DNA from 2 places in the Brevibacillus sp. NRRL NRS-603 genome. Region 1 is predicted to be linked to the other one. Evidence: riboswitches for the same ligand, from Rfam matches in the RefSeq annotation. Region 1 holds a riboswitch; the other holds the start of a gene.
What was found. Region 1 has a riboswitch for thiamine pyrophosphate ahead of thiC (phosphomethylpyrimidine synthase ThiC). Riboswitches for the same ligand answer to the same signal wherever they lie in the genome.
Positions count from the first base shown of each region.

Region 2: linked by a shared signal. The riboswitch ahead of thiS (sulfur carrier protein ThiS) and the one ahead of thiC (phosphomethylpyrimidine synthase ThiC) in region 1 are both predicted to bind thiamine pyrophosphate.

Region 1 is NZ_PXZN01000010.1:36,874-41,163, reverse strand. Features, by position in the region: gene thiC (phosphomethylpyrimidine synthase ThiC) at 1-1,088, opposite strand, end outside; TPP riboswitch at 1,238-1,350, opposite strand; gene C7R94_RS05645 (cation diffusion facilitator family transporter) at 1,598-2,479, shown strand; gene ku (non-homologous end joining protein Ku) at 2,540-3,499, opposite strand; gene C7R94_RS30210 (hypothetical protein) at 3,622-3,765, opposite strand; gene rsmD (16S rRNA (guanine(966)-N(2))-methyltransferase RsmD) at 4,211-4,290, shown strand, end outside.
Region 2 is NZ_PXZN01000012.1:494,463-498,752, reverse strand. Features, by position in the region: gene C7R94_RS09500 (hypothetical protein) at 1-188, shown strand, start outside; gene C7R94_RS09495 (alanyl-tRNA editing protein) at 270-1,481, shown strand; gene kapB (kinase-associated lipoprotein KapB) at 1,515-1,898, shown strand; TPP riboswitch at 1,940-2,050, shown strand; gene thiS (sulfur carrier protein ThiS) at 2,252-2,455, shown strand; gene C7R94_RS09480 (thiazole synthase) at 2,461-3,234, shown strand; gene C7R94_RS09475 (acetylornithine deacetylase) at 3,227-4,290, shown strand, end outside.

The sequences.
Region 1 (4,290 bases):
TCCGCGAACTGTGCCTCGTCATTCGCATCCGCTATAGAGCCAGGACGTAGTCCATCTCCAAGGGATACACAAATGTCATAGGCCTTCAGAATTTCGCAAATTTCAGCGAAATGCGTATACAGAAAGTTTTCCTCATGATGGGCCAGGCACCATGCCGCCAAAATTGATCCGCCGCGAGAGACGATACCAGTAACACGGTTAGCTGTCATCGGAATGTAGCGTAATAGAACGCCAGCATGAATCGTGAAGTAATCGACGCCTTGTTCCGCTTGCTCAATCAAGGTGTCTCGATAAACCTCCCATGTCAAATCCTCGGCTTTCCCATTTACTTTTTCAAGTGCTTGATAAATCGGGACAGTACCGATTGGAACAGGACTGTTGCGGATAATCCACTCCCGCGTGGTGTGGATGTGTTTTCCCGTCGAGAGGTCCATAATGGTGTCGGCACCCCAACGGACAGACCAAATCATTTTTTCGACCTCTTCTTCCATCGAAGAGCTGACGGCTGACGTTCCGATGTTGGCATTGATTTTGACATGAAAGTTGCGGCCAATGATCATCGGCTCGCTTTCAGGATGATTAACGTTAGAAGGGAGAATCGCACGTCCAGCGGCGATTTCTGCCCGTACAAATTCTGGGGAGACACCCTCGCGGATGGCAACGTATTCCATTTCCGGTGTGATGATATTTTTTCGGGCATAATGAAGCTGGGTAACGTTTTTTCCTGGCTTTGCCCGCTTTGGTTTGTAGCCTTCTCGAGGGAAAGTGGGGAGGGTGGCAGCCTTTTCTTCGTTTCGGATACCGTCGTCGACTAGTTGTGGTTCGCGACCGACATACGTTTCCACATCATTTCGCTCATCGATCCATTTGTGGCGGATGGAAGGCAGTCCTGCTTGAATGTCAGGGACGTAGCCTGTTGCGGTATACTCGCCACTCGTGTCGTACACGCGAAGAGGAGGATTGGGGATGGAGCCAGACAATCCTTCAGTTGGTTGAAGGGAAATCTCGCGCATCGGGACACGGATGTCCGCACGACTACCTGTTTCGTATACTTTGCGACTGCCTGGAAAAGATGACACCAATGACATAAGAAAAACCTCCTTGTTTTGGTTGCACGAAAGCGAGAACCGTTTAGGGAGGCGAAAGAAACTGCCCGCGAAAAAGCGCCGCATAAACAATATGCGACGCCAACGCGAGAGTAGAGAAGAAACGGGTATCCTAAAGATACACGTATCTTTTCGTGTCGTATATGACATTCCTCCGCTGGCATTACCCAGTTCAGGTTCAACGGTCGATGGCACAGTACCATCCTCTCAGCCTGGTGAATCCCAAGCTCCCGTGCTTTTTTATTTTGGATTGCAAGAATAGGATAACGGGAAGTCCATTTAATTTCAAGGAAAACTTTCCATTGGGAAAATTGCAGGTGTGCAACACATTTTCCTCCCCCCTATACTCGTGAATCGGACTAAAACTGTTTCTGTAGACCCACATGATTCCTATCTGTTACGATGAAGTTCGAAAAAAAGCAACTGCTTCCAGCGCTTTGATTTTTCGCGTTGTCGAAGCAGGATGGAGAAGTATTTTGAGGTGATGAGGTATGGATGTTTATTCGGATCTAAAACAAGGAGAACGTGGAGCGTGGGTGAGTATTTTCGCCTACATTTTCTGCTCTGTATTAAAAATAGGAGTTGCGTATGTCACTGCGTCGGAAGCTTTAATGGCCGACGGTCTTAACAACTCAACAGATGTTGTAGCATCGATTGCTGTTTTGATCGGGCTGCGTATTGCAAGGAAACCACCTGATAAAGATCATCCGTATGGTCACTTCCGGGCGGAGACGATTTCAGCACTTGTCGCATCATTTATTATGCTATTTGTCGGAGTTCAGGTCGTTACGAATGCCGTACCATCCTTGTTTGATCCACAACATTCGGCTCCCGACCTGTTGGCAGGGTGGACAGCACTGGCAACTGCCGTCATTATGCTTTTCGTCTATCGCTACAATAAAAAGCTCGCCATCAAAACAAACAGCCAAGCACTTGATGCAGCGGCCGCTGATAACCGTTCAGACGCATTTGTCAGTATCGGGACGTTTATCGGGGTAGCTGGCGCACAATTTCAATTGCATTGGCTCGATCCATTAGCTGCTTTTGTCGTTGGTCTCATCATTTTGAAGACGGCTTGGGACATTTTCAGGGAAGCAACCCACCGATTGACAGATGGCTTTGATGAGGGTGAGCTTGCGGACCTGCGGGCTACGATTTCCTCGATTTCAGGGGTAAGGGATATCAGTGACATCAAAGCCCGTTACCATGGAAGCAGCGTTCTGGTTGATGTTGTGATCCATGTAGATCCAGGTTTGAATGTGGTGGAGAGCCACACCATTACCGAGAAAATTGAAGAACAGATGCGCAAGATTCACCGGATTAACGCCGTGCATATCCATATTGAACCATGCAGGAAGATGGCGCCTAGTTAGATTCCATCATGTGAAAACAAAAAACCTGTCCATTTTGTGGGCAGGTTTTTTTGGTGTAGCCTAACCAGAAGTAGCCTTCTTTTTGCGTAATGTTTTGGTTGTAGAAGTAGTCGTAGTTTTTTTCGGACTGGCCGCGGTCTCCTTTTTCGATGCTTGCTCTTTTTCAGACAAGGAGGCAGCAGTGGTGCGTTTTCGCGCAGGCTTTGACGGAGTCGGTTCTGGCTCGATTTTGATGGGAGCAGGGGCTTGACCAGCTGTAGACTCCAAGCTTTCTTTTAGAGCCTGCATGAGATCAATAACATTGGTTCTTGCCACGGTAGGTGCAGTGGCGATCTCCTGACCCTCCAATTTTTTCTCAATCAGTTTTTGCAGGTCGGATCGATACTCATCCGTATATTTTGCCGGATCAAATGGGAGCGTCATATTGCTGATGAGCTCAGTTGCCATCTTCAGTTCGTTTTCGGCTAACGGAACTGTGGCTTCCGGTAAGGCAGGCACTTGACTGACCGGACGTACCTCATCTGGATAGAAGATCGTTTCCAGCATGATGCAATGCTCATACAGTCGGATAACTGCCAGGCTTTGCCGATTGCGCATCGTCACCTGCGCAACACCGATCTTTCCTGTTTGTTCCATGGCGGATCGCAGCAAGGCGTAAGCTTTTTCGCCAGTGTCCTGTGGAGATAGGAAATAGCTTTTATGAAAATATACGGGATCGATCTCCGACAAGTCTACGAAGTCGATGATTTCAATGGCTCTGCGTGTTTCTGGCGTAATCGCTTCCAGATCATCATCGTCAATCATGACAAAATGTCCTTTTTCGTATTCGAAGCCACGGACGATCTCGCTTGTATCGACTTCGCGTTCGCAGTGCGGGCACATTTTTGCGTACTTGATCGGGGTATTGCACTCTTTATGCAGTTGGCGAAAGCGAATATCGCGCTCTTCCGTTGCAGTAAACATGCGAACAGGTATATTGACGAGGCCGAAGCTGATTGAGCCCTTCCACACCGTATGCATGCGGATACCTCCTTCACAGTTATTTTGTATAGTATCTGTATCCGCTTAAAAGAAGTGCCGAGGGAATTGAAGGTGGAAAAGTAAAAAGCCAGCCGATTCGATGCGGCTGGCTACGTATGCAGCTACTGTCCATGTTTGACGATGTCCGATTGATCTGCACGAGATTGCATGTCACGCGCCAGCTCGACGTCTTTGCCTGTGCGGTCGGCAATGGACTGGGCTTTGGACGCCTTCAGCTTTTGTGCGGACGGTCGCTTTTCTGCCATGAATGACTCACTCCTTTCAGGCAAGCTACATGAAGAAGGGTGTAGCAGGTATATGTAGTATGTGCTGGACATAAAAAAATACCCCATCGCCAAATGGCGAGGGGCAGCCGTTCAACTCCTCCCGATGAAGGGAGCGATGGCACGAAATGCTCCTATCAGACACGTCGTGCGCCAAAGTGAACAGCCTTTCAATTATGGGAGAGGAGAAACCGGAGGAAGAGCTTATGGGGAAACGTAAGTCTTCTCCGCGGTTGTCAGCGACACCGTTGCGTCGCTATTCATCATCTTTTCCAATCAAATGGGGTTGTATACCTGTCTTGCGCATAAATTTTTCCAGTTGCTAATTTTACGGGTGTATGCAGTTGTGATAGTATGATATCATTCTCAGTCTTAGAAAATCGCGTCTTAAAACATACATATAAGAAAGCAGACAGGTGAAATGAGTATGCGAGTCATCGCTGGAGAACACAGAGGAAGACGGTTGGCAGCAGTTCCGGGCAAAGGAACCAGACCGACAACCGATAA
Region 2 (4,290 bases), on a different contig from region 1:
TCAAAAAATTGGCAGAACAAGCTCCACATCTGTCGGAGTTGCGTGTGAGTCAATTCAAAAATCAGTTGAATGGCGAACTCAGCCAAGAGCGTCTAAACGAGCTGTTTCATTTATTGAAAAAGTATGACCTGGCAAGCCCAGAGGAGCGCCAAGAGCGCGAAAAACAAATGGATCACTTGTTTGGCTAAGCTTTTTACATACATTTTTCGTTTTACCCCTATAAGGGAGAAACAGGCTGGAACCATGTTTCCATGCAGCGAGGAGTAAAGATGGACGACAGACTCTATTATCAGGATGCCTATACAAGAACGTTCTCGGCTCAGGTGACGAGGACTGGTGTCGAGCAAGATGGGACACCTTACGCAGTACTGAATCAAACGGCTTTTTACCCTACCGGAGGCGGACAGCCTTCTGATCTGGGCGTATTGGAAGAGATTCGTGTGGTAGATGTGGAAGAGGTAGATGGTGAAATTCGACATCGACTGGAAGCACCCTTGTCCGAAAGCGTAGGGGAAGTAACGGGTCACATCGATTGGGACCGTCGTTTTGATCACATGCAGCAGCATGCTGGTCAACATATTTTATCCGCGTCCTTCCTGGAAGTGGTGCAAGCGGAGACCGTCGCCTTTCACTTGGGCAAAGAACGTGTCACCATTGATGTGCGACTGGATGAGTTGACAGCAGATGTATGGGAGAAGGTAGAAAAGCGAGCGAATCAGATTGTTCTGGAAAACCACCCCATCATTGCGCGGTTCGTTGATGACGAGGAATTGGCAACACTGCCCTTGAAAAAACAGCCGACCGTTACCGAAAATATTCGCGTCGTGATGATACCTGAGTTTGATTACAACCCATGTGGAGGAACACATCCAGCGCGTACGGGCGAAGTTGGGATGATCAAGATCTTGGGCTGGGAGCGACATCGCGGGAACATTCGTCTTGAATTCATCTGTGGCTGGCGAGCTTTGCGGGACTACAACCAAAAGCAAGCTGTCGTTCGTGATACGGCGAAGCTGCTCGCTACCAATGAAGGGGAACTGATCGCACAGACGGAACGCCTCCTTGCAGAACGCGACACCTTGAAGGCAAAATTGGCAGAAGTGGATAAGCAGCTCTTGGAAGTGGAAGTCAATCAACAACTCGCTGCTGCTAGCCAACTCGGTCATTCTCGCCTCATTATGTGTACCTTCACAGACAAAACCATTCAACAGCTTCAGCAGTTCGCACAGCTCGCTACTGCTCTGGCGCCAGATGCGATTTGCCTTTTGGCTGCTACTACCGAAGACAAAGTGCAAGTCATGTTTGCTCGTGGACAAGAAGTCAACGTAGCCATCAATCAAGTGTTGAAAGAAACCTTGCCAGTCATCAACGGAAAAGGTGGAGGAAATCCTGCAATGGCGCAGGGTGGCGGTCAGTCAGTTGTGGATGCGGAAGAAGTATTGCTGCATGCACGTAAACTGTTGGAAGCCTCGCTGATGTAAATGCATTCGATTCAATAAAAGGAGGAAACTGCGATGAACTGGAATCCGGGAGATATCGTTCGCGTTTCGCAACGAACTGGTGAATATATTGCAGAAGTATTGGAAATCCACGATTCGAAGTTGCTGGTAAAGGTGTTGGCAGTAACCAAATACCCGACGCAAGGCGATTTGCATTCTTCCTACGAAGTAGATGTGCCGCTGTTTCACCAGCGTCCTGCACTGTCGTACATGGAAAAATTCATGACGCCTGTCCAAGGGGTTATTCGTTATAATGGAGCGATTCCAGACTACAAGGAATCTGTGCGTCAGGCGATGGAGAGAGAAATGGAAAAGCTTGCGAAAATGGCAGCTTGGGCAGAGCGCTGTCTCGTTGAGCTGGAAAAGATGCATAAGGAAGCCTTTACAAACACGAAATAGAGTGGTACTGTAATACTCGAATGTACGACAATTGCATAGCATTACTACCAAACGGGGGCCAAGCAACGTTGGCTGAGATTGTAACGAGTGTGTTACTGACCGTTGAACCTGACCTGGGTCATGCCAGCGGAGGAAGAGGTATTTTGGAATCAGTATCACATGTCGCATCCGAGCAAAACTATGCTTGTTTGTGCACATGCATGATAAGATGACACTCAACCATCCGAGGCGGATGGTTTTTTTATGCCATTCGTCCGGTGAGATGAGATGGATATACGGCTTCTTCTGTTTGTCTGAACCGACTCAGGCAGGTGGGAGAAGCCGTTTTTTTTTCCAGTAGAAGGAGGTAATCAATGATTGTTCAGCTGAATGGGAAAAAAGTAGAGTTGGCGGAAGAGATCACTACAGTGCGGGCCTTGCTTGCTTCTTATTCCCTGCAAGAGAAGATTGTCGTCGTTGAGCGAAATGGTGACATTATTGATCGCTCTGCGTACGAACAAACACCGATTGCAGACGGAGATCGCATAGAAATCGTTCATTTTGTCGGAGGAGGATGATCATCATGATGGATACATTGAAAATTGGACCTTACGAGTTTCGCTCCCGCTTGCTGCTGGGGACAGGTAAATTCGCTGATTTGGATACACAAGGGAAAGCAGTAGAGGTGTCAGAAGCAGAAATTTTGACCTTTGCGATTCGTCGCTTGAATTTGGAAAATCCGCAAGAACCGAACTTTTTGGAACAACTCGATTTAAAAAAATTCACCCTGCTACCAAATACAGCAGGTGCCTATACAGCGGAAGAAGCAGTGCGTATTGCGCGTCTGGCTAAAGCATCTGGACTGTGTGACATGATCAAGGTCGAGGTTATTGGAGACCCGAAAACACTTCTGCCTGACCCGATTGGCACGCTCGAGGCATCGAAAATCTTGGTGGAAGAAGGCTTTATCGTGCTGACCTACACCAATGACGACCCGATTCTTGCTAGACGTCTGCAAGAGGTTGGCGTACATGCGGTTATGCCAGGTGCGTCACCAATTGGTTCCGGGCAAGGGATTGTCAACGAAAACAACCTCCGCTTTATCATCGAGGATGCGAAAGTACCGATTATCGTAGATGCAGGAATTGGCTCGCCAGCAGACTGCGCAAAAGCAATGGAGCTGGGTGCTGATGGAGTCTTGTTGAATACAGCGGTCGCACTCGCTGACAATCCTGTCTTAATGGCAGAAGCGATGAAGCTCGGGGTGGAAGCAGGGCGCAAAGGCTTCCTGGCAGGCCGAATCGCGAAAAAGCGTTACGCATCCGCGAGCAGCCCGACCGAAGGGATGATTGAGTAGCGTGGATCGACTGACAGAAGCGGTAGAATCGATTGCCAGCCGCAAAGAAGAGCTGTTCGCTCTATTGGCAGAGCTCGTTTCTCATCCGACTGTGAGTCCTCCCGCGCGAAACAGCGATGCCGCACAAGGAGTAATCGCCAACAGACTGCAAGCGATGGGATTCGAAGTGGATCGCTGGACGGTATATCCGGGAGACGACAATATCGTAGGACGGTTATCAGGGCGTGCCTCAACCCACGCAAACAGCTTGATTATCAACGGACATATCGATGTGGCTGAAGTCGGAGATGATACCGGGTGGACCTATCCACCTTTTGCTCTGACGCATGGCAAGGATGGCCGCCTGTACGGCCGGGGAGTTGCAGATATGAAAGGCGGACTCGCGGCAAGCTTGTTTGCGATCGAAATGCTGCGCGAACACGGAGTGGAGCTCCAAGGTGATCTGCTCTTTCAATCCGTCATCGGAGAAGAAGCAGGTGAAGCGGGGACATTGGTCGCCATCGAGCGTGGCTATCAGGCTGACTACGCCGTTGTAGTGGACACGAGTAATCTCCATATGCAAGGGCAGGGCGGGGTCATTACAGGCTGGATCACGATTGAGAGTCCGACGACGCTGCATGACGGAATGCGCGCACAGATGATTCATGCAGGCGGACGCGTTCGGGGAGCTTCTGCCATTGAAAAAATGGCGAAGGTGATCACTGCACTACAGGAGCTGGAGCGTGACTGGGCTGTCATGAAGTCCTATCCCGGCTTCCCGCCAGGCAGCAATACGATCAATCCCGCAGTCATCGAGGGAGGTCGTCACGCTGCGTTCATCGCAGACCGTTGCGCTCTCTGGATTACTGTTCATTTTAATCCGAACGAATCCTACGAAGAGATTATTCGAGAGATTGAGGATCACGTCGGGCGTGCGGCAGCAGCCGATCTTTGGTTGAGAGACAATCCTCCAACATTCCGCTGGGGTGGACGTTCGATGATTGAGGAGCGCGGTGAAATCTTCCCTTCACTGGAGTTGGATACGAAGCATCCGGGGTTGGCAACGCTGAAATCCGC